DNA from 4 places in the Variovorax sp. ISS6 genome. Region 3 is predicted to be linked to each of the others. Evidence: predicted binding sites of a transcription regulator. Region 3 holds the regulator's gene; each other region holds the start of a gene.
What was found. Region 3 encodes sigma-54, which starts transcription at its own class of promoters, with help from an activator protein. Its sites were predicted from a motif close to TGGCANGNAANCTGCTTT; they were not measured.
Positions count from the first base shown of each region.

Region 1: glnA (type I glutamate--ammonia ligase) is a predicted target of sigma-54. The motif match lies at 3,819-3,836, and genes of this name have one in related genera.
Region 2: AC1HIL_RS24915 (transglutaminase family protein) is a predicted target of sigma-54. The motif match lies at 4,168-4,185, and genes of this name have one in related genera.
Region 4: atzF (allophanate hydrolase) is a predicted target of sigma-54. The motif match lies at 4,189-4,206, and genes of this name have one in related genera.

Region 1 is NZ_JAWRZC010000001.1:2,966,320-2,973,619, reverse strand. Features, by position in the region: gene ntrC (nitrogen regulation protein NR(I)) at 1-561, opposite strand, end outside; gene glnL (nitrogen regulation protein NR(II)) at 586-1,665, opposite strand; gene AC1HIL_RS13535 (hypothetical protein) at 1,706-2,209, opposite strand; gene glnA (type I glutamate--ammonia ligase) at 2,357-3,772, opposite strand; gene AC1HIL_RS13525 (competence/damage-inducible protein A) at 3,920-4,720, opposite strand; gene AC1HIL_RS13520 (EI24 domain-containing protein) at 4,717-5,598, opposite strand; gene AC1HIL_RS13515 (sterol desaturase family protein) at 5,721-6,695, opposite strand; gene AC1HIL_RS13510 (polysaccharide deacetylase family protein) at 6,706-7,300, opposite strand, start outside.
Region 2 is NZ_JAWRZC010000001.1:5,392,667-5,399,966, forward strand. Features, by position in the region: gene AC1HIL_RS24900 (circularly permuted type 2 ATP-grasp protein) at 1-567, opposite strand, end outside; gene AC1HIL_RS24905 (oxepin-CoA hydrolase, alternative type) at 658-1,515, opposite strand; gene AC1HIL_RS24910 (DNA internalization-related competence protein ComEC/Rec2) at 1,661-4,138, opposite strand; gene AC1HIL_RS24915 (transglutaminase family protein) at 4,260-7,300, shown strand, end outside.
Region 3 is NZ_JAWRZC010000001.1:1,561,089-1,568,388, reverse strand. Features, by position in the region: gene AC1HIL_RS07295 (YceI family protein) at 1-30, shown strand, start outside; gene AC1HIL_RS07290 (LysE family translocator) at 53-697, shown strand; gene AC1HIL_RS07285 (phospholipase D family protein) at 707-2,299, opposite strand; gene AC1HIL_RS07280 (RNA polymerase factor sigma-54) at 2,310-3,899, opposite strand; gene lptB (LPS export ABC transporter ATP-binding protein) at 3,930-4,724, opposite strand; gene lptA (lipopolysaccharide transport periplasmic protein LptA) at 4,721-5,434, opposite strand; gene AC1HIL_RS07265 (thiol:disulfide interchange protein DsbA/DsbL) at 5,634-6,281, opposite strand; gene AC1HIL_RS07260 (SPOR domain-containing protein) at 6,470-7,234, opposite strand; gene argS (arginine--tRNA ligase) at 7,246-7,300, opposite strand, start outside.
Region 4 is NZ_JAWRZC010000001.1:1,175,406-1,182,705, forward strand. Features, by position in the region: gene AC1HIL_RS05410 (beta-ketoacyl synthase chain length factor) at 1-346, opposite strand, end outside; gene AC1HIL_RS05415 (beta-ketoacyl-[acyl-carrier-protein] synthase family protein) at 343-1,548, opposite strand; gene AC1HIL_RS05420 (AmpG family muropeptide MFS transporter) at 1,676-3,055, opposite strand; gene AC1HIL_RS05425 (M48 family metallopeptidase) at 3,145-3,999, shown strand; gene atzF (allophanate hydrolase) at 4,238-5,953, shown strand; gene AC1HIL_RS05435 (ABC transporter substrate-binding protein) at 5,992-6,993, shown strand; gene AC1HIL_RS05440 (ABC transporter permease) at 6,998-7,300, shown strand, end outside.

The sequences.
Region 1 (7,300 bases), 1.4 Mb from region 3:
CGAGTGCTTGTGCAGCGCGCGCGCCACGAGCTCCTTGCCCGAGCCCGATTCGCCGGTGATCAGCACCGTGACGTTGCTCTGAGAGAGCCGGCCGATGGCGCGGAACACGTCCTGCATCGCGGGCGCCTGGCCGAGCATCTCGGGCGCGGCGACCATGCGTTCCTCGGCCACTTCCTCGCGCTGGCTCTCGTCGACGGCGCGCCGGATCAGCTCGACCGCGCGCGGCAGGTCGAAGGGCTTGGGCAGGTATTCGAAGGCGCCGCCCTGGAACGCCGAGACGGCGCTGTCGAGGTCGGAGAAGGCCGTCATGATGATGACCGGCAGGCCCGGATGCTTGGCCTTGATCTTGTCGAGCAGCTCGAGGCCGGAACCGCCGGGCATGCGGATGTCGCTCACCAGGACCTGGGGCCCCTGCTGCTCGTCCTCGGCGGCCTGTTCGAGGGCCGCCAGCACTTCGCGCGTGTTGGTGAAACTGCGGGTCGGGAGGTCCTCCCGAAGCAGGGCCTTCTCCAGCACGAAGCGGATCGATTGGTCGTCATCAACTATCCAGATCGGCTTCATGCATCTCCTTGTTGCCGGTGGCTGCTAGGGCAGCGGAATCAATATCTTGAAATCGGTTCGGCCCGGGACACTGTCGCACTCGATCACGCCGTGATGCTGTTGCACAAAAGTCTGTGCGAGCGTCAAACCCAGCCCTGTACCACCCTCTCTGCCCGACACCAGCGGATAGAAGATTCGGTCCTTGATCGCGTCCGGCACGCCCGGTCCATTGTCGATGACATGCAATTCCAGTGCCAATCGATACCACTGCTTGTTGAAGATCACCTGGCGCGCGACCCGGGTCTTGAAAGTGATGCAGGCATCGCCCGCCGCGCGGCGCTCGGCCAGGGCCTGCGCGGCGTTGTGGACGATGTTGAGCGTGGCCTGGATCAGCTGCTCGCGGTCGCCGCGGAACTCGGGGATCGAGACGTCGAAGTCGCGCTCGATGTGCAGGTCGCGCGGGAACTCCGCGAGGATCACCGAGCGCACGCGCTCGCAGACCTCGTGGATGTTGACGTCGCCCACCACGTGCGGGCGGCGGTGCGGCGCCAGCAGGCGGTCGACCAGCGTCTGCAGCCGGTCGGCCTCGTGGATGATGACCTGGGTGTATTCGATGAGGTCGCGCGACTCGACCTCCATCTGCAGCAGTTGCGCGGCGCCGCGGATGCCGCCGAGCGGGTTCTTGATCTCGTGCGCGAGATTGCGGATCAGCTCCTTGTTGGCCTGCGCCTGGTCGAGCAGTCGCTCCTCGCGGTCCTGCCGCACCTGGTGCTCGAGCGGCAGCATCTCGACGATCAGTTCGCCGGCCTTCTCGCCCTTGGCCAGCGTGACCTGCACGGGCATCAGCTCGTGGTTCACGCGGCGCAGGAAGGCCTCGTAGCGCAGGGTGGCGAAGTCGTTGGCGCTCGCGCCGTCGATGGCGGTGCGCAGCACCTGGGGTTCGTGGAAGCAGGCGCCGAACTGCGAGCCCTCGAGCGTGCGGCGCGAGGTGCCCAGCGCATCTTCGAGACCGGCATTGGCGAACAGCACCGAGCCCTTGCCGTTGACGACCGCGATCAGGGTCGACAGCAGGTCGAAGGCCTGAAAGCGCGGACTGGCGCTTGCCGCCTTCTTTCCGAAAGCCATGGAAATCCTGTGGTGTTCTTCCTGCCGATGCAGGAACGGGTTAGTTCTTGGGGGCCGGCAGGCGGCTGATCTCGCGGCGGATGCCGGCGATGTCGCTTTCGTTGCGGGCCAGTTCGGCCTTCATCTCGGCCACGCGGTCGAGGTACTTCTGGTAGTTGCGGCCTTCGCTGCCCTGCTTCTCGGGCTCGCCGTTGTTGTATTCCTTCTGCAACTCGGACTGGCGGGCCTCGGCCTTGCGCAGCTCGGACTCGAGCACCGAGCGCGCTTCGCCGTCGCGCGCGCGCTGGTCGGCGCCCTCGACCCGCGGGCTGCCGGCCGGCGAGCGGGCCGCCGAGGTCGATGCCGCGGCGCCGCCGAGCGCGGCGCGCGAGGCACCCTGCACGACGGTGACGTTGCCGCCTTCCATCACCTTGCAGCCGCGCTGCTGCGCGACAGTGGCGTTGTTGGTGTATTCGTTCCCGCAGCGCCAGACGCGCTCCTGCGCGAGTGCCGGCAGGGCAAGCAGGGAAGCGGCCAGGAGGAGGAGTGGTGCGGCAGTCTTCATGGGATCTTGGGGACCTCGAGGGCCCGGGGAAGCGCGAAAAGGCGCATTTTCATGCAATTCGACGCCCCCGATGACAGGATGTTCCGGCCCCAACGAAAAGGACGGCCGAGGCCGTCCTTTCGTGTTACTCCGAGCGGAAAACCGCGATCAGAGCGAGTAGTACATGTCGAATTCGACCGGGTGCGTGGCCATGCGGAAGCGCGTGACTTCCTGCATCTTCAGGTCGATGTAGGCATCGATGTACGCATCGGTGAACACGCCGCCCTTGGTCAGGAAGGCACGGTCCTTGTCGAGGTACTCGAGGGCCTGGTCGAGGCTGTGGCAGACGGTCGGAATCAGCGCGTCTTCTTCCGGCGGCAGGTGGTAGAGGTCCTTGCTCGCGGCTTCGCCCGGGTGGATCTTGTTTTCCACGCCGTCGAGGCCGGCCATCAGCAGCGCGGCGAAACCGAGGTACGGGTTCATCAGCGGATCGGGGAAGCGCGCTTCGACGCGGCGGCCCTTCGGGTTCGACACGAACGGGATGCGGATCGAGGCCGAGCGGTTCTTGGCCGAGTAGGCCAGCTTCACCGGGGCTTCGAAGCCGGGCACCAGGCGCTTGTAGCTGTTGGTACCGGGGTTCGTGATGGCGTTCAGGGCACGGGCGTGCTTGATGATGCCGCCGATGTAGTGCAGCGCGAAGTCCGAGAGACCTGCATAGCCGTCGCCGGCGAACAGGTTCTTGCCGTCCTTCCAGACCGACTGGTGCACGTGCATGCCCGAGCCGTTGTCGCCGACGATGGGCTTGGGCATGAAGGTGGCGGTCTTGCCGTAGGCGTGGGCCACGTTGTGGATCACGTACTTCTGCAGCTGGACCCAGTCGGCGCGCTGGATCAGCGTGCTGAACTTGGTGCCGAGTTCCATCTGGCCGGCGTTGGCCACTTCATGGTGATGCACTTCGACCGGGATGCCCAGCGATTCGAGCACCAGGCACATTTCCGAGCGCATGTCCTGGAAGCTGTCGACCGGGGGAACCGGGAAGTAGCCGCCCTTGACCGCGGGACGGTGGCCGGTGTTGCCGTGCTCGTATTCCTTGTCGGTGTTCCACGAAGCTTCTTCGGACTCGATCTTCACGAAGCAGCCCGACATGTCGTTCTTCCAGCGCACGCCGTCGAACACGAAGAATTCGGGTTCCGGACCGAAATAGGCCGTGTCGCCCAGGCCCGAGGCCTTCATGTAGGCTTCGGCGCGCTTGGCCAGCGAACGGGGATCGCGCTCGTACGGCTTGCCGTCGGTCGGGTCGATCACGTCGCAGGTCAGGATCATCGTGGTCTCTTCGAAGAAGGGATCGATGTTGGCGGTGTTCGGGTCGGGCATGAGCTGCATGTCCGACGCTTCGATCCCCTTCCAGCCGGCGATGGACGAGCCGTCGAACGCGTGGCCCGAGCTGAACTTGTCTTCGTCGAAGTGCGACACGGGCACGGTCACGTGTTGTTCTTTACCGCGGGTGTCGGTGAAACGGAAGTCGACGAACTTGACCTCGTTTTCCTTCACGAGCTTCATGACGTCGGCGACGGTCTTTGCCATCAATTTCTCCTGAGTTGGATGGGTGGTTGGGAATACAGGGATGCGGGATGCAGTTTCTGTGCCATTGTCGCCTGCGTCGAACGCGTGGCGGCGGGCACTTTGGGGGCCTGGAACGCGATCGAATTCACCAAATTGGTGCCATCGAAATCAACGCACCAATTCTGGGCCAAGTTGTGCATTAAAAGTGTGCAGGCCTTCGATGAGCTGGCCGTAGGCCGCGTCGAGCAGGTCCGGATCGCCCTTGACGCCGAGCTCGATATGACGGCCGTACTGGGGGTGATCGACGCTCGGCAGGCTGAAAACCTTGATGCGCGCATGGCGTTCCTCGATCGCCTGCATCAGGGGCGTGAGGGTGGCCTCCATGGCACCGAAAACGATCACGGACTTCTCCATGACCCGGCTCTGGACGAAAAGATCGGCATAAAGCCCGTCGAGCACCGACTCGATCATCGGCCAGGCCATGACCGGGAAACCGGGCACGAAATGGACGTCACCCACGCTGAAGCCGGGGATTTTGTTGTAGGGGTTGGCGATGATCCGGGCGCCCTCGGGAAACACGCCCATGTTGAGCCGGTGGATGTTGTCGGGCCGGTCGGGCTCGTAGGCCACGCCCTGCTCGCGCGCCGTGTCCTGCATGCGCTCGCGGATCAGCAGCTCGGCTTCGGGATGCAGCGCCAGCGGCACGCCCAGCGCCTTGGCGGCGCACTGGCGGGTGTGGTCGTCGGGCGTGGCGCCGATGCCGCCGGTCGAGAAGACGATGTCGCCCGAGGCGAAGGCACGCGCCAGCGCGGCGGTGATGCGCTCGGGCACGTCGCCCACGTACTCGGCCCAGCCCAGCTGCAGGCCGCGCGCCGCGAGCAGCTCGATCACCTTGGGCATGTGCTTGTCGAGGCGCTTGCCCGAAAGGATCTCGTCGCCGACGACGATCAGGCCGAATTCACGGGTCATGGGGATTTCCATTGGGAGAGAACGGCCTGGTCGGCCTCGATGGCGGCGGCGTCGCCCGGAATGGCGGCCGCCGCGGCGGCCGCGCGCTGGCCGCGCAGCTGCGCGAGCGCATCGAGGCAGTAGTGGCCGAACCACAGGGCCGAAAAGGCGAAGACCAGGGTGTAGATCCAGATCGCGAGCGGCACCAGCACGAAGAAGGCGGCCGCGAACAGCAGGCCCGAGGCCCAGACGATGCTCGGCGCCGCGCCCAGGTAGCCACAGAGCACGCCGATGCACAGCAGCGGCAGCCGGTGCGCGCGCAGCAAGGTGGCGCGCTCCTCGGCGCTGGCATGCTCGGCCAGCGCATCGAAGCTCATCACGCGGTAGGTGAGCCAGCCCCAGATCAGCGGCGGCAGGATCAGCACCAGCGGCGGGATCAGCCACAGCGGCATCGAGACCACCAGCGCGAGCAGCGCCAGCACGGTCAGGCCGATGGAACGCGCGACGCTGCCGAAGAAGGAAGCGCCCTTCTTGCGCTCGAGCGAGGGAAAGCGGCGCTCGGCCACCAGCCGCGTGAGCGCGGGCGCCATGAAGCCGGCCACGATGACGAGCGCCAGCACCACGATCAGCGGCGTGGCGGCGAACACCACCACCAGCGGCGCGAGCATCGAGGTGACGTCGCCCGAGAACAGCCGCCCGATCCAGCTCCAGAAGCTGGCCAGCAGCGGCCAGGACTCGAGCGCGCCGCGCGTCCAGGCGACCGCGGCATCCCAGTAGAAATAGCCGAAGACGGCGGCCAGCAGCACCATCAGGCCCAGCGGCAGCAACGACAGCACGATCACGCGCGGCAGCATGCAATAGGCCACCGCGCGCCAGAAGGAGTCGAGGAGCAGGCGCATCGGGCCGGAGGATAACCCGGCGCGCCCCGCGCGGCCGTGAAGCCAGAGCCGGCGGCCGGGCGATTCGCCGGTTCGCGCGCGCGCCGCGCGAAGGTGGGGCAGTTGGAGAGAAGCCGCCGCGCTCAACCGCGGCCGACCATGCGCTTGAGCCCCAGCCACTGCTGGGCCCAGAAACCCTGGCCGTAGTCGCGCACCTTGCCGGCCGCATCGGGCTCGACCTGGTCGCGCACGCCGGTCGGGTCGTAGCGGTTCTCGAAGTTGGCAGTCCCGAACAGCATGTCCCACCAGGGCAGCAGCACGCCGAAGTTGTGGCCGCCGAGCGTGCTCTTGCCGTTCGATTCGTGGCCCAGCCCGATGCTGTGGTGCAGCCGGTGGAAGCGCGGGCTGATCCACAGCCGCTCGCCGAGGGCGCCGAAGCTCAGGCGCAGGTTGGCGTGCTGCAGGCTCTCGCTGAGCTGGGTGAACGCGACGAAGGCGATGAACTGGCCGGGTGCCACGCCGATCAGCTGCGCCACGATCACGATCAGCGTGTCGTGCAGGACGTCGTCGAGCAGGTGGTTGCGGTCGTCGCTCCACATGGTCATCTGGCGCTGCGAGTGGTGCAGCGAGTGCAGCCCCCACCACCAGTTGAACTGGTGCTGGCCGCGGTGGATCCAGTAGCCGACGAAATCGAGCACCACCAGGTAGATCGCGAACGCGACCACCGGCACATCGGTCACGCCGGGCCAGAGCTCGTCGAGATGCAAGGTGCCCCAGCCGGCCGCGCGCAGGCTGCCCATGAGCTCGTCGAACACCGGCTGCAGCGTGAAGAACATCGCGAGCCGGAACAGGCCCAGCCGGTGGATCAGCGTGTAGAGCACGTCGATGCGGATCGCGCGCCGGTCGGTCACCGGTTCCACGGCGCGCCAGCGCTGCAGCGGGCCGATCAGCGCGACCAGCACCACGATCTGGATCAGGCCGACCAGCAGCCAGCCGGTGGCATCGAAGGCGTCCTCGGTCCAGCCGCCGAGGCCGATCGCATAGACGAAGGGCTGCACGACGGTTTCGAAGAACCAGCCCTGCAGCGAGGAAAAGAAATCCGTCAGCCAGTCGATCACGGAAACCGCCTCAGGGGTGCGATGCGATCCAGGCGCGGTAGTCGGGATGCTGGCGCAGCGTCTGGAAGCAGAAGCCCTTGGCCTTCAGGCCGACGATCAGCGGCTCGAGGTTGGCAGGCGCCCACGGATCCTTGCGCGACCAGATGCCCAGGTGGGCGAGCAGGATGTCGCCGGGGCGGATGGTGTCGAGCGCCTGCGTGAGCAGCTTCTCGTTGCTGAACTTCTCGCTCGGCAGCTCGTCGCCGAGGAAGCCCGCGGGCGCCCAGCCCACGTGCGCATAGCCGCAGTCGCGCGCGGCGGCCAGCAGCTTGGGCGAGGTCTTGCCGCCGGGTGCGCGGTACAGCGGCAGCGGCTTCTTGCCGGTGATCAGCTCGAGCCGCTCGGAGGCCTTGCGGATGTTGGCGCAGTACTCGGCCGCGCTCCAGGTGAATTCGCGCCCGGCCAGCGCGCCCGCCGAGGGCTTGACACGGAAGCTCGGCGTCACGCCCTTGAGGTCGGCGCGCCAGTAGACATGGTCGTAGGTGTGCGAGCCGAACTCGTGGCCCTCGGCCGCCCTCGCCTTCCACCAGGCGGCCCAGTGGTTGTCGAGGCTGTCGCCCTCGGTC
Region 2 (7,300 bases), 3.8 Mb from region 3:
CCGCATCATCATCTTGCGGTTCTCGAGCATGTAGCTCACGCCGCTGGGCACGCGCAGGTTGTCCTCGAGCACGTAGTACTCGCCGTTGCCGTGGGCATCGGGGGCACGCACGATGTCGATGCCCGAGATGTTCGAGTAGACGTTGTGCGGCACCGTCACGCCCATCATTTCGGGGCGGAACTGCGCGTTGTTGAGGATCTGCTCGGCCGGGATGATGCCGGCCTTGATGATTTCCTGGTCGTGGTAGACGTCATGCAGGAAGCGGTTGAGCGCCGTGACGCGCTGCACCAGCCCCTTCTCCATGCTGTCCCACTCGTGCGCCGGAATGATCCGGGGCAGCAGGTCGAACGGGATCAGCCGCTCGGTGCCCGAGCCGTCCTCGTCCTTGGCGCCGTACACGGCGAAGGTGATACCGACCCGGCGGAAGATCATTTCCGCCTCTTCGCGCCGCGAACGCATCACCTCGCCGGGTTGCTTCGCGAGCCATTGGTCGTATCGCTTGTAGTGCTGCCGGATCGCGGCTCCCGCATAGGGGAGCTGCTCATACATCTCGTCGAATTTGTGCATGGAACGACCAATCTCCTTGAGCCATAGCTTAGCAAGTTCGAGGCCAGTAGAACCCCTGATGCCAAGCCCGGCCGGGCGACGGTCGGATTTTTATTCGCGCGTTTCGGGAACGGCGGCCGCGTCGGCCGCGCGCTTCTTGCGCGGCGACAGGAAGGCCTTGATGCGCTCGGCGCTCTCGTCGCCATAGAGGCTCGCGACCGAGGATTCGCGCTCGGCATCGAGCTGCTCGCGCCGGCTGCGCCCGCGCGCCGCGTGCACCAGCTGCTTGGTGCGCGCCTGCGCCTCGAAGGGCCCGCGCGCGAGCCGCTGGGCCCACTCGATCGCCACCGCGCAGGCTTCGCCGGACGGCACCACCTTGTTGACCACGCCCCAGCCGTGCAGCCGCTGCGCCGTGCAGGGCTCGCCGTCGAGCAGCAGTTCGAGCGCGGCCTGCGGCGGCAGCGCGCGGGCCAGCGAATCGGTGGCCCCGCCATCGGGCGTCAGGCCCATGCTGACGAAGGAGGTGAAGAACTTCGCGTCCTCGGCCGCCACGACCAGGTCGCAGGCCAGGGCCAGCGAGAAGCCGCCGCCTGCCGCCGCGCCCTCGACCGCGGCGATGACCGGCTGCGGCGCCGCCTCGATCGCGAGGATCCAGTCGTGCAGCGCCGCCAGGTGCTCGTGCTGCTCGGCGGCCGGCAGCCGGCGCTGCCGGGCCAGCCGGCGCAGGTCGCCGCCACCGCTGAAATGCGCGCCCTCGCCGCACAGCACGATGGCGCGCACGGTGCGAAAGCCCGCGGCATCGCGCATGGCCTTGGCCGCGGCGCGGTAGACCGGGGGACTGAGCGCGTTGCGGGCGCCGGGGTTGCTGAGCGTCAGCACCAGCACCGGGCCCTCGCGATGGGTCTTGAGCCGCGCTGTGGAGCCGCCGCCGACGTGGCTGCTGGTGATGGCGGGAACGGCGGCGGTCATGGCGCGATGCCCGCGAGCGGGCGCGGGAAGAAGGCCTGGCGGTGATGCGATGTCATGGGTCCCCTGCGTCGTTGGTTTTCGCTACAACGCATGGGACGCCGCCGCGCCCGACCTGGCAAGGGTTCGCCCGGCGGGTTTTTAACAACTAGTTCACAGTTTCAACCTCAGTGACCGGCCGGTGCTGCCAATAGCGCGGCGCGCGTTCGCGCTCGCAGCCCACCTCGATCGGGCGGGCGCTGCTCCAGTGCGCGGCACCGCAGCGCACGTTCTCGACCAGGCGCACGCCGCGCTCGGCATGGCGCGCCGTCACCTCGGGCACGGGATGGCCGAATCGGTTGCGGTAGCCGGCCTGGACCAGGCCGATGCGCGGGCGCACCGCATCGAGGAAGGCGGCACTCGACGAGGTCCTGCTGCCGTGGTGCGGCACCAGCAGCACGTCGGCGCGCAGCCGCTCGGGCACGCGCTCGAGCAGCGCGGCCTCCTGCAGCCGCTCGATGTCGCCGGCCAGCAGCGCGGTCGCGCGGCCGTTGCCGATGCGCAGCACGCACGAGATGGCATTGGGCCGCGTGAGGAACAGGTAGTCGCCGGAGCGCGGGTGCAGCAGCTCGAAGTCCACGCCGTCCCAGGTCCAGCGCTGGCCCGCCTCGCAGCGCCGCGCGCGGCGTTGCGACTGCAGCGGGTGTTCGGCCTCGATCGAACTCAGCAGTTCGGCGCGCGGATGCATCGCGAGCACGGCGCTCGCGCCGCCGGTGTGGTCGCTGTCGCGGTGGCTCAGCACCAGCAGGTCGAGCCGCTCGCCCAGGGCGCGCAGCAGCGGCACCAGCACGCGCTGGCCGGCATCGCTCTCGAGGCTGTAGCGCGGGCCGCTGTCGTAGAGCAGGCTGTGGTTCGCGGTGCGCACCAGCACCGCATTGCCCTGGCCGACGTCGGCCGCGAGCAGTTCGAACTCGCCGAGGGCGGGACGCGCCGGCTGCCACAGCAGCACCGGCAGCAGCAATGGCAGGCCGAGCGCGCGCAGCGACCATGGCAGCCGCATCGCGGCGAGCACGCCGCCCGCCACGCCGCAGGCCGCCAGCCACGCCGGCGGCGCAGCCATCGAGATGCTGGCGAACGGCAACGCCGCGAGCCACGACAGCAGCAATCCCAACACCTGCACCGCGCGCGCCGCGAGGTCCCACAGCGGCGCGGCGACGGTGCCGAGCATCGCGAGCGGCGTGATCACCAGCGTGACCCAGGGAATCGCGACCAGGTTGGCCACCAGTCCGACCAGCGACACCTGCTGGAACAGCAGCAGGCTCAAGGGCGTGAGCGCCAGCGTGATCGTCCATTGCTCGCGCAGCAGCCGCCACAGCCGCGCGCGCAGGCCCGGGCGGGTGTCGCCAGGCAGCCCCGCATCGGTGGCGAACAGCACGCCCACCGCCACGAAGCTGAGCCAGAAGCCGGCCTGCGTCAGGGCCCAGGGATCGAGCGCGACCACCACCGCCGCGGTCAGCAGCCAGCCGTGCGGCCAGGGCCAGCGCCGCCCGGTGAGGCGCAGCAGCGCCACGGTCGCGAGCATCCAGACCGTGCGCTGCGCAGGCACGCCCCAGCCGCTGAACAGCGCATAGAGCGTGGCCAGCAGCACGCCGCCCACGAGTGCCGCGCGCTGCGCCGGCAGGCGCAGCATCAGCCTCGGGCCGCGGCGCCAGAGCGCGCCGACGACATGCGCGGCGAGCCACGCGAACAAGGTCACGTGCAGGCCCGAGATCGACATCAGGTGGGCCACGCCGGTGGCACGGAAGACGTCCCAGCCCTCGCGGTCGATCGCGCCCTGGTCGCCCGTGACCAGCGCGGCGATCACGCCCGCGGCAAAGCGCTCGGGCACGCGCGCGAAGATGGCATCGCGCACCGCCTCGCGCGCGCGTTCGACCGGATGCCGCCCCGTGAGGCGCAGCCGCGCGGGCGCCTCGTCGCGCGCGCCGAGGCGCACATGGCCGCTGGCGCGCAGGCCCTGCTCCCACATCCACAGCTCGCTGTCGAAGCCATGCGGGTTGCGATGGCCGTGCGGCGCCTTGAGGCGCACGGTCAGGCGCCAGCGCTCGCCCGCATGCACCGGGCTCTCGGGCAGGAGGTCCGGTGCCGAGGCATCGGCCGCGCCGTTCCAGAGGCTGCTGCCCTCGGCATACCAGCCGAGCGCGATGCGGTCGGGCACCGCGGGCGATCCGGCCACGGCAGGGTCGGCCCAGCGCGCGGACTCGACAGTGAAGCGAAAACGCGTGCCGGCATCGCCGCGCTGCGGCATCTGCGACACCACGCCCACGAGCTGCAGGTCGCGCCCCTCGAGCGCGGGATCGAGCGCGCCGGCTGCATAGACCGTGGCCCGTGCGCCCGCGAGCCCCGCGCCGATCGCCGCACCGGCCAGCGCGGCGCAGACCCAGGCGGTGCGCGCATGCCGCGGCAGGCGCCAGGCCGACCAGAGACCCGCGATGCCGGCGAGCAGTCCGCCCGCGTAGACCATGCCGTCCCACAGCACCGGCTGGCGCAGCTGCAGCGCCACGCCCGCGAGCGCTGCCGCGAGCGCGACGAAGGCGCAGCGCGCGCGCGCGACGGCATCGGATGCGTCTCGCACACCCTTGGCGACCATGATGCAAACCCTCCCCCAACGACGCTCCGTGGCGCGCTAATTGCTTTGTCTTCTGGGCTAGTATGCGTCTCACCAGAGACATCTTTTCGATGCAATCTGCCAGTACTGCACACAAAAACGCATGTCCATCCACGCCGCGCTCCACCACGTCACCCACTACAAATACGACCGCCTGGTGCAACTCGGCCCGCAGGTCGTCCGGCTGCGTCCGGCGCCGCATTGCCGCAGCAACGTCATCTCGTACTCGCTGCGCGTCGAGCCGGCCGAGCACTTCGTCAACTGGATGCAGGACCCGTTCGCCAACTACCAGGCGCGGCTCGTGTTCCCCGAGAAGACGCGCGAGTTCAAGGTCACGGTCGACCTCGTGGTCGAGATGGCGGTCTACAACCCCTTCGACTTCTTTCTCGAGCCGCAGGCCGAGAACTTCCCGTTCAAGTACACGCCCTCGCAGGCCGAGGAGCTCGCGCCCTATCTGGTCACCGAGGAGCCCACGCCGCTGCTCGCGGCCTACCTCGACAAGATCGACCGCAAGGAACAGCGCACCATCGACTTCCTGGTCGGCATCAACCAGCAGGTGCAGCAGGACGTCAACTACCTGATCCGCATGGAGCCCGGCGTGCAGACGCCGGAAGAAACGCTCGCCAACGGCAGCGGCTCCTGCCGCGACTCGGGCTGGCTGCTGGTGCAGCTGCTGCGCCACTGCGGCCTGGCCGCGCGCTTCGTCTCGGGCTACCTGATCCAGCTCACGCCCGACGTGAAGGCGCTCGACGGCCCGAGCGGCACCACGGTCGACTTCACCGACCTGCATGCCTGGTGCGAGGTGTTCCTGCCGGGCGCCGGATGGATCGGCCTCGATGCCACCTCCGGCCTGCTGGCCGGCGAGGGCCACATCCCGCTGGCCTGCACGCCCACGCCCTCGAGCGCCGCGCCCATCGAGGGCGGTGTCGACGAGTCGAAGGTCGAGTTCGGCCATGACATGAAGGTCACGCGCATCTACGAATCGCCGCGCGTGACCAAGCCCTACACCGAGGAGCAATGGACCGAGGTGCTGGCGCTGGGCGAGGCGGTCGACAAGCGGCTGCAGGCCGGCGACGTGCGCCTCACGATGGGCGGCGAGCCCACCTACGTGGCCACCAGCGACCGCGACGCGCCCGAGTGGAACACCGACGCGCTCGGCCCCACCAAGCGCGGCTATGCCACCGAGCTGGTCCACCGGCTGCGCGCCGAGTACGGCCAGGGCGGCTTCCTGCACTTCGGCCAGGGCAAGTGGTACCCGGGCGAGCAGCTGCCGCGCTGGGCGCTGTCGATCTTCTGGCGCGCCGACGGCCAGACGCTGTGGCACGACCCCGAGCTGTTCGCCGACGAACGCTTCCCGACCCACTACACCAGCGAGGACGCGCGCCGCTTCACCAGCCTGCTGGCGCGCAAGCTCGGCCTGACCGACCGCTATGTGCAGCCGGGCTTCGAGGACATCTACTACTACCTGTGGCGCGAACGCCGCCTGCCGGTCAACGTCGACCCCTTCGACTCCAAGCTCGACGACGAACTCGAACGCGTGCGCCTGCGCCGCGTGTTCACGCAGAAGCTCGACGCGGTGATCGGCTACATGCTGCCGATCGAGCCCGGCAACGCGAACCGCGACGCGCCCGCGCTCGAGGGCCCGGCCTGGAAGACCGGCCCCTGGTTCCTGCGCGACGACCGGCTCTACCTGATCCCCGGCGATTCGCCGATGGGCTACCGCCTGCCGCTCGACTCGCAGCCCTGGGCCAGCAAGGGCGACTACCCCTACCTGATCGAGCGCGACCCGACCGCGGCGCGCGACGCGCTGCCGAGCGCGGCCGACTACCGCGCGCGCTACACCGTGGGCGCGACCGGCGGTACCGGTGCCGACCTCGGCGCCGTGCCCTATGCCTTCGGCACGCCCGCGGCCGTGCCCGCGGCGCTGCGCATGCAGGGGCCGGGTACCGGCATCGGCGAAGGCACTGGCGACGGCAGCGCGGCCGATGCCGACGCCGCCCTCGACAGCGCCGCCACGCGCCAGCCGCTGCGCGGCGAATCGGCCCACTGGGTCACGCGCACCGCGCTGTGCGTCGAGGTGCGCGACCCGCGCCGCGCCAACGGCCCGGCGGCCGAGAAGAAGGGCAGCGCCTCGGGCGTGCTCTACGTCTTCATGCCGCCGCTGGCGCGCCTCGAGGACTACCTCGACCTGGTCGCCGCCGTGGAAGCCACCGCGCGCGAGCTCGGCGTGCGCATCGTGATGGAAGGCTATCCGCCGCCGCGCGATCCGCGCCTGAAGATGCTGCAGGTCACGCCCGACCCCGGCGTGATCGAGGTCAACATCCATCCGGCCCACAACTGGAAGGAACTGGTCGACCACACCGAATTCCTCTACCAGGCCGCGTTCGAGACCCGGCTGTCGGCCGAGAAGTTCATGACCGACGGCCGCCACACCGGCACCGGCGGCGGCAACCACTTCGTGATGGGCGGCGCCACGCCGGCCGACAGCCCCTTCCTGCGCCGGCCCGAGCTGCTGGCCAGCCTGCTGCTGTACTGGCACAACCATCCCTCGCTGAGCTACCTGTTCTCGGGCATGTTCATCGGCCCGACCAGCCAGGCGCCGCGCGTGGACGAAGCGCGCAACGACCAAGTCTACGAGCTCGAGATCGCGCTCAGGGAGATCGCGAAGAACCGCGAGCTGTACGGCCAGCACATGCCGGCCTGGCTGGTCGACCGCACGCTGCGCAACATCCTGATCGACGTCTCGGGCAACACGCACCGCAGCGAGTTCTGCATCGACAAGCTCTACTCGCCCGACTCCAGCACGGGGCGCCTCGGCCTGCTCGAGCTGCGTGCCTTCGAGATGCCGCCGCATGCGCGCATGAGCATCGCGCAGCAGCTGCTGATCCGCGCGCTGGTGGCGCGCTTCTGGGACGAGCCCTACAAGGCGCCCGTCACGCGCTGGGGCACCGAGCTGCACGACCGCTTCCTGCTGCCGACCTTCGTCAAGATGGATTTCGACGACGTCATCAGCGAGATGCGCCAGGCCGGCTTCGCCTTCGATCCCGACTGGTTCGCGCCGCACTTCGAGTTCCGCTTCCCGCTCGTGGGCCAGGTGCAGGCGATGGGCGTCGAGCTCTCGCTGCGCAACGCGCTCGAGCCCTG
Region 3 (7,300 bases):
CAGGTCGAGGCGGTCAACGTGCAGCAATGAATTCCGAAAGAGAGCACTTCCGATGATCGACACCACCCTTTCCCTGCTCGGCATCGCCGGCGCCATGACCGTGGGCGCGATGAGCCCGGGCCCGAGCTTCGTGATGGTGGCGCGCACGGCCGTGGCCTCGCGCGCCGACGGCCTCGCGGCCGCGCTCGGCATGGGCGCGGGCGGGCTGGTGTTCGCGATCGCGGCGCTCGCGGGGCTGCAGGCCGCGTTCCTCGCGGTGCCGGCGCTCTACCTCGCGATCAAGGGCTTCGGCGGCGCCTACCTGGTCTACCTGGGCATCCGCATCTGGCGCGGCGCGCGGCAGCCGCTCGCGATGGCGCCGGAGGCGGGCACGCCCGCCGCTTCGGGCGGCCGCGGCAAGCGCACCTTCCTGCTCGGGCTGGCCACGCAGGTCAGCAACCCGAAGACGGCCGTGGTCTACGCGAGCATCTTCGCGGCCTTCCTGCCGCGCGAGGTGCCGCTGGTGCTGGCGCTCGCGGTGCCGGCCGTGATCTTCTGCATCGAGACCGGCTGGTACGCCATCGTCGCGCTCGCGCTGTCGTCGGCGGCGCCGCGCTCGGCCTACCTGCGCTACAAGACCTGGATCGACCGCGCGGCCGGCGGCGTGATGGGACTGCTGGGGCTGCGGCTGGTGTGGTCGGCGGTGCGCGGGACCTGAGGCCGATTCCTAGAGCAGGCTCTCGGGCGTCAGCGGCGCCAGCAGTTCGAGCATGGTGCGATCCCAGAAGCCCGAGTCGGGCTCCTCGCTCAGCACCGTGGTCTTGCCCGCCTCCTCGCTGACCCACTCCAGGCGCGAGTCGCTGCCTTCGGCGAAGCGCAGCCTGTAGGCGCCCTGCTGCTTGAGCACCTCGAGCAGCTTCAGCGCCTGCTGCGCCATCTCGGGGCTGCGGATGAACAGGCCGATCTCGGTGTTGTGGACCTCGGAGCGCGGGTCGAAATTCATCGAGCCGACGAACAGGATGCGCCGGTCGATCACCGCCGACTTGGCATGCAACCGTCCGACCGAGGTGCCGAACAGGCCCAACCGCACGCTGCGGCGGGTGCGGTTGGTGCTGAGTTCGTAGAGCTCGGCGCCCAGGCGCAGCATCTCGGGCCGGTAGCGGCGGTAGGCGGTGTGCACCAGCGGCTCGTCGGTGGCGGCGAGCGAGTTGGTCACTACGCTGATCTTCACCTGGCGCCGGCGGATCTCGTTCATCACCTCGAGCCCCGCGGCGCCCGGGATCAGATAGGGCGAGACGATGGTCACCTCGCTGCGCGCGCGGCGCATCTGCTCGACCACGTTGTAGCGCACGCTGTCCACGTCGAGCAGCGGCACGCCGCCGTACGAGGCGGTCTTGCCGATCACGCGGTCGGGCGAATCGGCATAGGCCTCGGCCGTGGTCCAGATCAGGCCGAGCCGGCCGGCATCGAGGTCCTCGGCGATCGGGCCGTAGCCCAGCAGGTCGTTGGGCGCGGGCTTCGGCGGCGGCGGCGTGGTGTCGGGGCCGGTGGCGGCCTCGAAGCGGCGCCGCAGTTCGTCGGCAGGCAGCGCGCTCGCCACCACCGACTCGACCGGCCGCACGTAGGGGCTGTTCCAGTACTGGTCGAACAGGCTGCCCAGGCGCGGGATCAGCGCGCCCGTCACGAAGGTGTCGAGGTCGATGAAGTTCTCGCCCGCGGTGCGCCGGAAGTACTGGTTGCCGATGTTGCGCCCGCCCGCCACCGCCATCGCGCCGTCGGCGATGAACAGCTTGTTGTGCATGCGCCGGTTAACGCGGCTGAAGTCGAACAGCGAGGCTGTGAAGCGCGCGAGCAGGCTGCCGCGGCCGGCCGGAAAGGGGTTGAACAGGCGCAGCTCGACGTTGGGCGTGGCCGCGAAGCCGCGCAGCAGCTCGTCCTCGCCCGCGGTGTAGAGGTCGTCCATCAGCACGCGCACCCGCACGCCGCGCTGCGCGGCATCGCGCAGCGTGCGCAGCAGGTAGCGGCCGGTCTCGTCGTTCTCGATCTGGTAGTACTGGACGTCGAGCGTGCGCTGGGCCCGGCGCGCGAGCTGGATGCGGGTGTCGAAGGCGAAGTCGCCGCCCGGCATGAGGCGAAAGCCGCTGAGGTCGGGGTCGGGCTGCGCGGCCAGCGCGATGCGGCCGAGCGCGGTGTCCTTCGACACGGCGATGGCCTTGGTGGGAGTGCGCGGTGCCTCGTCGGGCAGCGAGGCGCAGCCGGCGGCCAGCAGCGTGGCCGCGAGGGCGGACATCCAGAGCCCAGACAGCAGGCGTCGGGCCATCGGCGGCTTTCTACAGGGCCTTGCGCAGGTTGGCGGGCGCGATGCGCAGCGCCTCGCGGTACTTGGCGACGGTGCGGCGCGCGCACTCGATGCCCTGCTCCTTGAGCATCTCGGAGATCTGGCTGTCCGACAGCGGCTTCTTCACGCTCTCCGAACCGACGAACTGCTTGATCAGCGCGCGCACCGCGGTGCTCGAGGCATTGCCGCCGGTCTCGGTGCCCAGCGCCGAGCCGAAGAAGTACTTGAGCTCGACCGTGCCGAAGGGCGTGGCCATGTACTTGGCGGTGGTCACGCGCGAGATGGTGGATTCGTGCAGCCCGAGCTCGTCGGCGATCTCGCGCAGCACCAGCGGGCGCATCGCGAGCTCGCCGTGCACGAAGTAGCTCTTCTGCCGCTCGACGATGGCGTTGCTCACGCGCAGGATGGTGTCGAAGCGCTGCTGGATGTTCTTGATGAACCAGCGCGCCTCCTGCAGCCGCTGCGACAGCGCCTGGCTGCCCTCGCCCTTGTGCGACTTGAGCGCGCCGGCATAGATGTCGTGCACGCGCAGCCGCGGCATCACCTCGGGGTTGAGCATGACGCGGAACTTCACGTTGGTGCCGCGGCCGGTCTTGGTGACGATCACGTCGGGAATGACGATGTTGCGCTCGACGTCGACGAAGCGGCGGCCCGGCTTGGGCTCCAGGCGCGCGATGACCTGCAGCGCCGAGCGCACCAGTTCCTCGTTGGTGCGCGTGAGCGTGGCCAGGCGCTTGAAGTCGCGCCGCGCGAGCAGCTCCATCGGCTGCTTGCAGATGGCGAGCGCGGTCTTGCGCACCAGTTCCTCTTCCTCTGTCTCGTCTTCGTCGGCCAGCGCGCGCAGCTGGATCGCGAGGCATTCGCCGAGATCGCGCGCGCCCACGCCCGCGGGCTCCAGGCTCTGCAGCAGGCCGAGCGCGACCTGGAAGTGGTGCACCAGCTCGTCGAACTGGTCGTTGTCGTCGCCCGCGAGGCCCGAGGCCAGTGCCGGCAGCGAATCCTCGAGGTAGCCGTCGTCGTTGAGCGACTCGATCAAAAAGCGCAGCGCGGCGCTGTCGTTCTCGTTGAGCCGCAGGCTCAGCGCCTGGCGGTGCAGGAAGGACTGCAGCGACTCCTGGCTGCGCGCGAGCTCGGTGGCATCGGCGCGCTCGTCGTCGCCGGTGCTGCTGTTGTTGCGCGCGGGCGCGTCGCTGCCCCATTCGCTGTCGTCGGGCGCCATGTCGACGGTGCCGTCGCCTTCCCAGTCGGGCTCGCGCTCGGGCGAGTCGAGGGCCGGCTCGGCCTCGGACGACGAGGCGGTCTCGGTGGACGTGGTCGAGGTCGAGGGCGCGGCGCCCGCGTAGTCGCTCTCGGCCTCGCGCTCGGTGTCCTCGCGCGGCGCGGGCGTGTCGGCGGCGTCGAGGCCGAATTCCTCGCGCGCGGCTTCCTCGGCGGTGCGCTCGAGGAAGGGGTTCTCGTCGAGCATCTGCTCGACCTCCTGGCTCAGTTCGAGCGTGGAGAGCTGCAGCAGCCGGATCGACTGCTGCAGCTGAGGCGTCAGCGCGAGATGCTGCGAAACGCGCAGCGACAAGCCTTGTTTCATGCCCTCAGGAAATGGCTGGCGCGAGGGTCATCACATGCGGAAGTGCTCGCCCAGGTAGACCCGGCGCACTTCGGCGTTGTCGACGATCTCCGAGGGCGTGCCCTGTGCCAGCACATGGCCGTCGCTGATGATGAAGGCGTGATCGCAGATGCCCAGCGTCTCGCGCACGTTGTGGTCGGTGATGAGCACGCCGATCCCGCGCTCCTTCAGGAAGCTGATGATGCGCTGGATCTCGATCACCGCGATCGGGTCGATGCCGGCGAAGGGCTCGTCGAGCAGGATGAAGCGCGGCTGGGTGGCCAGCGCGCGCGCGATCTCGACGCGGCGGCGCTCGCCGCCCGACAGCGCGAGCGCGGGCGAATCGCGCAGGTGGTCGACGCGCAGGTCGGCCAGCAGTTCCGACAGGCGCTCTTCCATGCGCTGCTTCGACAGCGCCTGCGGCCGGCCGTTGGCGTCGGGCTCGCGCTGCAGCTCGAGCACCGCGCGCACGTTCTCCTCGACCGTGAGCTTGCGGAAGATCGAGGCTTCCTGCGGCAGGTAGCTCAGGCCCATGCGCGCGCGGCGGTGGATCGGCATGTGGGCGATGGGCTCGCCGTCGATGGAGATCTCGCCCGCGTCGGCGCGCACCAGCCCGACGATCATGTAGAACGAGGTGGTCTTGCCGGCGCCGTTGGGGCCGAGCAGCCCGACGACTTCGCCCTTCTGCACGTCGAGCGAGACGTCCTTGACCACCTTGCGGCTGCCATAGCTCTTCTGCAGGCCGCGCGCGACGAGGCGGCTGCCCGGCACGCCGTTGGCTTCCTGGGTTCCGGCGGCTTCGATCACTTGCGCTCTTCCGCTTCGCCGCTGAGCGTGGTGCTCGGGCGCAGGCCGGCGCCCGGGGCCGGCGTGGGCGCCGGGGCCGCGGGACGGCGCGTGGCCGGGGCCGAGGCGCCCGGTGCCGCGGGCGCGGCCGACTTCGGCGTGAGGATGGCCTTGACGCGGCCGCCGCCGCCCGGTGCCGACACGCCGGCGTTCGGCGGCACGGTCGAGCCGTTGACGGTGTAGGTGTCGTTGCTCTGGTCGTAGACGATCAGCGCGCCGCTGCTCTCGTCGTTGGGCGTGGCGCCGACCAGGCGGCGCATGACGGCGCGGCGGATGAACTTGACGTTGTCGGCGCGGCTGTCGTACTCGATGACCTCGGACTCGCCCTCGATCCACTCGTCGCCGTTGCCGTTGCGCTTCTGCTTGTAATAGGCGAGCTTGCCGGGCGCCGCGGTGACCACGCCGTACTGGTAGCCCTCGGGGTCCTGGCGCACGTCGATGCGCGCGCCGCGGATGATGATGGTGCCCTTGGTGACCACCACGTTGCCGGTGAAGACGCTGGTCTGCTTGAGATCGTCGTAGCGCATCGAATCGGATTCGATGTTCATCGGCTTGGTCCGGTCGGCCGTTTCGGCCAGGGCCGTGGCGGCGGAGCCGGCCAGCAGCAGCGCGGCCAGCACGAGGCGGCCGGTGCGGCGAAGGGAGGAGGTGGGGTGAGAGTGCGATGTCATAGAGGCACGAAACTTGCTCTGCATTGTATGCGGCCCATCGCGCCAGACCCATGCGCGCGGATGAAAAAGCCCCGGGGCGGCGAACCCGGGCACGGCACCCCGCGGGATCGCCCCGCGTTCTGCCGACCGGCCGAATGACGGCCCGGCCGCCCCGGAACCCTCGATGGGGCCCGGCCTCCCGGCGGCCACGAAATCGAAATCAACCCTTGCGGGCTTCGCCGATCAGATAGTTGGTGACCGCCAGCGCCTTGTTCATGTTGCCGGCGGTCTCGCCGTCCACGTACCAGCGGCCGGCCACGGCCAGCGCGGGCACGCCGGCCACCTTGTAGGCGTCGGTCAGCTGCGAGGCGCGCTTGGCCTTGCTCGCCACGCCGAAGGAGGTGAACAGCTCCTTGAACTTCGCGGCGTCGAGGCCGCTCTTCTCGGCCCAGGCCACGATGTTGGCGTCGCCGTTGACGTTCTGGCGCTGGGCGTGGATCGCGCTGAAGACCTTGGGCTGGTACTCGTCGACCTTGCCCATTGCCTCGAGCGCGTAGTACAGGCGCTGCTTGGCTTCGACGTCGTTGCCCACGAAGGGCACCGGCACGCGGCGCAGCACCACGTCGGCGGGCTTGCTCTTGGCCCAGGCCTCGAGCGCGGGCTCGAAGTCGTTGCAGTGCGGGCAGTTGTACGAGAAGAACTCGATCACCTCGATCTTGCCGGCCGGCGCATCGACCGGCACGCGCTTGTCGAGCACGAGGTATTCGGTGCCGGCCTTGGGCGCGCGGGCCTGGGCCTGCGCCGGCAGGTGGGCCAGCAGTCCGAGCGAACCGGCGGCGGCGGCCAGCGAGAAATCACGACGTTTCATGGGAAAGAGCTCTCCAGTTGATAGACGGCAGACTGAGCCGGGCCGGTGAAGCGGAGTTCCCGCGCGCGGTGCTCGGGGCTCCGGGAAACCGGGGGCGGCGCGGACCGCGGCGAAGCTTAAAGAAAAACCATGACCGTTGTCGGGAAAGGCCACCACAGGATGGTGCCCTCCCCCGGCCCGGACGGCGCTCAGCGCTGGACGCGCACCAGCGCCGAGTCGAGGCCGGCGCCGTCCATCCGTTCCTTGAGGCGGTCGGCGTCGTCCTTCTTGTTGAACGGACCGGCGCGCACGCGGTAGACGGTGCGGCCGGCCTGCTCGCGCTCGGTCACGCGGGCCTCGACGCCCATCAGCGAGAGCTTGGCGCGCTGCGCCTCGGCGTCCTCGGTGGTGCGGAAGGCGCCAGCCTGCACGAAGTACATGAAGGGATCGGCGCCGCCGGAGCCGGTGGCGGCCGCGGCATTGCCGCTGCTCGACGACGGGGCGGCGGCCACCGTGGTGCTGCCGCCGACGCTGCCGGCGCGCGCCCGGGCCAGGTCGCCGAGCGGATCGTTCGAGGGCGGCAGCGCATTGGCCTCGGCCGGCACCGGGGCGGGCCGCGCGGGCTTGGGCGCGACCACCACCGGCACCGGCGCCGTGGGCGGCGGGGTGCCGGGCGAGACCGCGGCGGTGGCGGGATTGGCGTTGTCGCCGGAAGGCGGCGCGCCGACCGGGCCGGCGGCCGCGGGACGGGGCTGCTGCGGCTTGCCGGCCAACGGGGCGTTCGGATCCCAGTCGCGGTTCTTGCGCGCCTCGGCCTCGTCCTGCTCGGCACCGCCGCGCTGCGTCTTGGTGACGAAGGGGATCGGCACCTTGGTCACGTAGACCGCGATACCCAGCGCGACGCCCAGGCCGAGCACCAGGCCGATGATCAGGCCGATGACGATGTTGCCGCGTTGTCTGGTTGTCTTCTTCATGGTGAGGGGGTTCACATCTTGCGCGGCGCGGTGACGCCGAGGATCGCGAGGCCATTGTGCAGCACC
Region 4 (7,300 bases), 390 kb from region 3:
TGTGGAAGCGCGTGGGCGACAGCACCGAGGGATCGGTGGCGAGCGTGCTGCACATGTAGTCGTTGATCGACAGGTCGCCGTGCGCCGAGACGAACACGCAGGGCAGGTCGGCGGCCTGCCGGCCCGAGCCGGCGATGGCGGCGGCCGCCACCTCGAGCGCCAGCGCCACGGTGTCGGGCGCGCGGCGGCGCTCGGCCGGGGCCAGCACCTGCGGCGCCGGGCGCTTGGCCGGTGGATCGGCGAGCGCGCCCTCGCCGCGGAAGGCCGCGCGCGCTGCCTCCCAGCCGGGCAGGGTGGGGGCCCAGAAGGCCGGACCCTCGATGTAGATCGTCGGCGCGGCGCTCATGCCTGCGCCGCCTTGCCGAACACCAGCGCGCAGTTGTTGCCGCCGAAGCCGAAGGAATTGGAAAGCGCGTAGCGCACCTCGCCGTGCGCCGGCGCGAGCCGGATCTGCGGGCCGAAGCCCGGGTCGAGCGCGGCCGAGTTGACCGTGCCCGGCATCAGGCCGCGCTCGATCGCCAGCAGGCTGATCACCGCCTCGACGATGCCCGCGGCGCCCAGCGTGTGGCCCGTGAAGCCCTTGGTCGAGCTCGCATGCGTGCGCGCCGGGAAGCGGCGTGCCACCAGCGCGCCCTCGACCTCGTCGTTCTTCTGGCTCGCGGTGCCGTGCATGTTGATGTAGTCGATCGCCTCGGGCGCGAGGCCGGCGCGCGCCAGCGCCTCGTCGAGCGCGCGCTCGGCGCCCAGGCCCTCGGGATGCGGTGTCGACATGTGGTGCGCGTCGCTGGCCTCGCCGTAGCCCAGCAGCTGCAATCCGGTGGCGGAAGCCGCGTCGGCGCGCTCGAGCAGCGCGAAGCCCGCAGCCTCGCCCAGGCTGATGCCGTCGCGGTCCGGATCGAAGGGCCGGCACGGCCCGCCCGACACCAGCTCGAGCGAGTTGAAGCCGAACAGCACGCTGCCGCACAGCGTGTCGACGCCGCCGACCACGGCCGCGTCGACCAGGCCCAGGCGGATCAGCCGCTCGGCCGAGGCGAACACCTTGGCGCTCGACGAGCAGGCGGTGGAGATGGTCTCGCTCGGCCCTTCGAGGCCCAGCACTTCCTGCACGAACATCGCGAGCGAATGCGGCGTGTGCACCGCCGGGCGGCGCTGCGCGGGCGGGAAATGGCCGTCGGCGTCGAGCTGGGTGTAGGCCAGCTCGGTCTCGCCGATGCTCGAGGTCGAGGTGCCGAGGATCAGTGCGATGCGCGCCGCGCCATGGCGCCGGCGCGCCGCGGCCACGGCCTTGAGGAAGCCGTCGGCCGAAAGGCCGAGCCAGGCCAGCCGGTTGTTGCGGCAGTCCCAGTGCGCGAAGGCCTCGGGCAGGCGGATCTCTTCGAGGCCGTCGACGCGGCCGATCCAGGTCGGCAGCGGCGCGGGGCCGAAGTCGTTGGCACGCAGGCCGCTGCGCGAATGTTCGAGCGCTTCGGCAAGCGGCTCCTTGCCGACGCCGACGGCCGAGGTGGCCGTGTAGGCGCTGATCTGGAGGGGAGGAATGCGGGCGGGCACGGTGTGGACGTGGCTGGGCGGTGACGCGGTTGGAGGAGTAGTTCTAGTGGTCGGGGCTGGGGGAAGCAGCGCAAAGCCTACCAGTTGCGGGGGTGGGGCCGTGTCGGCGGTTTCCTATGGGGCCGGGTCAGGATTTCCCGCTGTCCGGGCGCGCGGCCAGCGTGCGCGAGGCCAGCGCCACCAGCACCAGCACCGGCACGCCGAGCAGGGCGGTGGCATAGAAGAAGGTGCTGTAGCCGTAGGCGTCGACGAACACGCCCGAGTAGCCGGCGATGAACTTCGGCAGCAGCAGCATCAGCGAGCTGAACAGCGCGTACTGCGTGGCCGAGTAGCTGATGTTGGTGAGGCTCGAGAGGTAGGCGATGAAGGCCGCCGAGGCGATGCCGCCCGCGAGGTTGTCGGCCGAGACCACGGCGATCAGGGCCGTCAGGTCGTGGCCGCGCGAGGCCAGCCAGGCGAACAGCAGGTTGCTCGCCGCGCTGAGCACCGCGCCCAGCATCAGCACCCGCATCACGCCCAGGCGCATCGACAGCACGCCGCCGACGAAGGCGCCCACCAGCGTCATGACCACGCCGTAGATCTTGCTGACCGTGGCCACCTCGTCCTTGGTGAAGCCCATGTCGACGTAGAAGGGGTTGGCCATGATGCCCATCACCACGTCGCTGATGCGGTAGATCGCGATCAGCGAGAGGATCAGCACCGCCTGCCACTTGTAGCGGCGGATGAAGTCGGCGAAGGGCTCGACCAGCACGTCGCGCAGCCATTCGGCGGCATTGCGCGGCGCCGACAGCGAGCGCTTCGCGGGCTCGGGCGACAGCAGCACCGTGAGCACGCCCACGAGCATGGAGCCGGCCATCACGAGGTAGGCCGTCTTCCAGGCGCCGTTCTGGTAGGCCGCGCCGGCCGCCGCGCCCACCGCCGGCGCGGCCGGCGCGACCTCGGCCCAGGCCGCCACCCACAGCACCCCGGCCCCGGCCCAGATCATCGCGAGCCGGTAGCCGGTCTGGTAGGCCGCGGCCAGCGCCGCCTGCTTGCGGGTTTCGGCCGACTCGATGCGGAAGGCGTCGAGCGCGATGTCCTGCGTGGCCGAGCCGAAGGCCACCAGCAGCGCGCACCAGACCATCGGCACGAGGCCCTGGCGCGGATCGTTGACCGCCATGCCGACCAGCCCCGCGATCACCATGCCCTGCGCCAGCAGCAGCCAGCCGCGCCGGCGCCCGAGCAGCGTGGTCAGCGGCGGCAGCGGCAGACGGTCGACCAGCGGCGCCCACACCCATTTGAAGCCGTAGGCCAGGCCGACCCAGCTCAGATAGCCGATGGTGGCGCGGTCGATGCCGGCCTCGCGCAGCCGGAAGCTCAGCGTGCCCAGCACCAGCAGCAGCGGCAGCCCGGCCGAGAAGCCCAGCGCCAGCATGCGCAAGGTGGCGGGTTCGAGGTAGACCTTCAGGGCGTCGCGCCAGGGCGGCGAACCGGCGGCGGTGGATTCGGCGGGCGGGACGGAAGACATGTGGGAGCGATTGTCCATGAGTGCCGCGCCGGTCGGCCGCCGGGTCATCCACCAAGGCGTCTTCATTTGTTCCTATCATCCGGCCCCATATGTGCACACGCTGCGATCGCTCCGCCCCGGTCCTCTCCCATGCCTCGGCCTGGCAGCCTCGGCGCGCCTTCCTGCTGGCCGCGGCCGGCGCGGCATTGAGCGGGCCGGCACTCGCGCAGGTCGACGTCGGCAATGCCTCGGTGGCGCGCAACCTCGTGCCGGCCGACCGCATCGAGGCCGCGGGCGGCCAGCAGTACGGCGAACTGCTGGAGCAGGCGCGCGCCAAGAACGCGCTCGCGGGCGACGGCAATCCGCAGCTGCAGCGGCTGCGCGCCATCGCCAACCGGCTGATCCCCTTCGCCACGCCCTGGAACAGCCGTGCGCGGCAATGGAAGTGGGAGGTCAACCTGATCGGCAGCAAGCAGATCAACGCCTTCTGCCTGCCGGGCGGCAAGATCGCCTTCTTCACCGGCATCCTCGACCAGCTCAAGCTCACCGACGACGAGGTCGCGATGGTGATGGGCCACGAGATGGCCCATGCGCTGCGCGAGCATGCGCGCGCCCGCATGGCCAAGAGCGCGGGCACCGGCGCCGCGCTCTCGATCGGTGCGCAGCTGCTCGGCCTGGGGCAGGTCGGCGACCTCGCGGCGCGCGCGGGCACCCAACTGCTCACGCTCAAGTTCAGCCGCGGCGACGAGACCGAGGCCGACCTCGTCGGCCTGGAGCTCGCGGCGCGCGCCGGCTACGACCCGAAGGCCTCGGTGTCGCTGTGGAACAAGATGGCCACGGCCTCGAAGAACCAGGGCGGGCTGAGCTTCCTCTCGACGCACCCGAGCGGGCCGGACCGGATCGCCAAGCTGCAGGCGAATCTGCCGAAGGTGGAGAACCTGTACCGGGACGCCAAGAAGAGCTGAGCGCCCTGTCTTCCTCCTTCCCCCCTCTGGGGGAAGGCCGGGATGGGGGCACTGGGCGGTGGACAAGGCCCGCAACGATGGCAAGGCCCGGTGCCCCCACCCCAACCCTCCCCCAGCGGGGGGAGGGCGCCATACATAAATACTTGAGCGGCTGATGCCATAGGCGCGTCGGCAGCGACCCGCGCGCGCTGGCACGCCGCTTGCATCTCGACTTGTACACAAGTTTGGATGCCTGATCATGGTGCATGACGAGAAAGACCCGGCCGCTGCGGCGTGGATCCTGCGTTTCGCGCAGCCGCTGACGCGCGAGAACGACGACACGCGGGAAGCCACGCCCGCTACCACCCCCGCCCCGCTCGCGGGCCTGCGCTTCGCCGTCAAGGACAACATCGACGTCGCCGGCGTGCCCACCACCGCCGCCTGCCCGGCCTTCGACCGCCTGCCGGCCGCCCATGCGGCCGTGGTGCAGCGGCTGCTCGACGCCGGTGCGTCGCTGCTCGGCAAGACCAACCTCGACCAGTTCGCCTGCGGCCTCAACGGCACGCGCTCGCCCTATGGCGAGGTCGGCAATGCCTTCGATGCCAGCTATGTCTCGGGCGGCTCGAGCTCGGGTTCGGCCCGCGTGGTCGCCACCGGCGAGGCCGACTTCGCGCTCGGCACCGACACGGCCGGCTCGGGCCGCGTGCCCGCGGGTCTCAACAACATCGTCGGCCTCAAGCCCTCGCGCGGGCTGCTGAGCACCGCCGGCGTGGTGCCGGCCGCGCAGAGCGTCGACTGCGTCTCGATCTTCGCGCGCACGGTCGCGCTCGCGGTCGAGGTGCTGCAGGCCGCGCTCGGCTTCGATGCGCGCGATCCCTATTCGCGCGACCTCGCGCTCGATGCCGAGCCCTTCCCCGCCGCCTTCCGCTTCGGCGTGCCCGACCGCCTCGCCTTCTTCGGCGACACGCTCGCCGAGGCCGCCTTCGCCGATGCGCGCCGGCGCCTCGAGGTGCTGGGCGGCACGGCCGTCACCGTGCCCTTCGCGCCGCTGGCCGAGGCCGCCGCGCTGCTCTACGACAGCGCGCTGGTGGCCGAGCGCTATGCCGCGGTGCGCGCCTTCTTCGATCGCCACGAGGCCGAGGTCGTCGAGCCCGTGCGCGGCATCCTCGCGCAGGGCCGCGGCTACAACGCGGCCGACGTGTTCGAGGCCCAGACCCGGCTGCGCGCGCTCGCGCAGCAGGCCGAACCGATGTGGCGCGACATCGACGTGCTGCTGGTGCCCACCGCGCCCACGCACTACACGCGCGACGCGATGCGCGCCGACCCGGTGGCGCTCAACCGCAACCTCGGCGCCTACACCAACTTCGTCAACCTGCTCGACTACGCCGCGCTCTCGGTGCCCAGCAGCCTGCGGCCCGACGGCCTGCCCTTCGGCATCACGCTGATCGGCCGCTGCGGCAGCGACCTCGCGCTGGCCGAGCTGGGCCAGCGCTACCACCACGCCACCGGCCTCGCGCAGGGCGCGACCGGCGAGCCGCTGCCCGCGCCGCGGCCGATCCGTGGCCTCGCCCCGGCGCAGGCCGCGACGCTGCCGATCGCCGTGGTCGGCGCGCACCTCAGCGGCATGCCGCTCAACGGCCAGCTCACCGAGCGCGGCGCCGTGCTGCGCGAAGCCATCCAGACCGCGCCGCGCTACCGGCTGTACGCGCTGCCCGGCACCGTGCCGCCCAAGCCCGGCCTGCAGCGCAGCGCCGAGGGCGGCGCCGCGATCGCGCTCGAGGTGTGGGACCTGCCGCTGGCCGAGGTCGGCGGCTTCCTCGCGCTGATCCCCGCGCCGCTGGGCCTGGGCAGCGTCGAGCTGGCCGATGGCCGCTGGGTGCACGGCTTCATCTGCGAGGGCCATGCGCTGGCCGGTGCGGAAGAGGTCACGCGCCATGGCGGCTGGCGCGCCTATCTCGCGAGCCGCGCCGCCTGAATCCCTGTTGTCTTCGAACCCAGACCGAGGAGTCTTCCATGTCCATCTCCGACCTTCCTTCCTCCGCCTCGCGCCGACAGGTGCTGCAGGCCGGCGCCGCCGGCCTCGCGGTGCTCGCCGCGCCGGCGATCGTGCGCGCCCAGGCGGCACCGAAGATCCGCGTCGGCTTCTGGCCGGTGGCCGCGGGTCTGCCTTTCTTCGCGGCGGTCGAGCGCGGCTTCTTCAAGGAAGCGGGGCTCGACGTGGAACCGCAGAAGTTCGCGGGCGCGCAGCAGGTGATGGAAGCCATGCTCGCGGGCCGCTGCGACGGCAGCGCCAACGGCACCGGCTCGGCCAACCTCGCGATCGGCGAGATCGCGCAGCCGGGCCTGTTCAAGATCTTCTGCACCAACCCGAGCAACGCCAAGTTCGTGCTCGACGAGTTCATCGTCGCGAAGGACAGCCCGATCAAGGCCATGGCCGAGCTCTCGGGCAAGAAGGTGGCCTCGGGCCCGGGCATCCAGAACGTCACGCTGTGCAAGACCATGCTCGAGCGCGCGGGCGCCAAGGGCGTGTCGGTCAGCGAGCTGCCGATCGGCCAGCACGTGGCCGCGCTGGTGGCGGGGCAGGTCGATGCCTGCTACACGCTCGAGCCCACCGGCACCGTGGGCCGCATGAACGGCACCACGCGCGTGCTCGAGGCCGGCGTGGTCGCGCGCTACATCCTCGGCGACCCGATGGCGCCCTGGCACGGCGGCGCCGCCAGCCTCACGACCGAGTTCCTCAAGAAGAACCCCGACGCCGCGAAGAAGTACATCGCCGCCTATGCGCGCGGCGTCGAGCTGGTGCGCGGCCAGCCCGACGAGGCGCGCCAGTACATGAAGGGCTACACCGCCATCGAGGGCAAGCTCACGGCCGAGGTGCCGCTGGCCTCGTACATGCTCTACAACGAGTTCAAGCCCAGCGACGTCGCCTACTTCCAGAAGTTCTACGACCTGTTCACCGAGAAGGGGATCTTCGAGAAGAAGGTCCTGGTGGACGGCCTGCTCTACAAGGCCTGACGCCATGGCCGACAGCACCACCACCGCCTCCCCGTGGGCGCCGCCCGCGGGCAACGCCGCCGCCGCCGCGGCACCGAAGGCGCCCGCCTGGGAGCGCTGGCTGCCGGCCATCGGGCCGGTCGTCCTGTTCATCGTCTGGGACCTGGTGGTGCGGCTCGGCTTCATCAAGCCGATCCTGCTGCCCTCGCCGGCCGACACCGTGGCCGCGCTCATCACCGGCCTGGCCGGCGGGCCGCTGCTCGTCGACTTCGCCGTCACCGTGTGGCGCACCGTGCAGGCCTTCGCGATCGCCGCCATCGTCGGCATG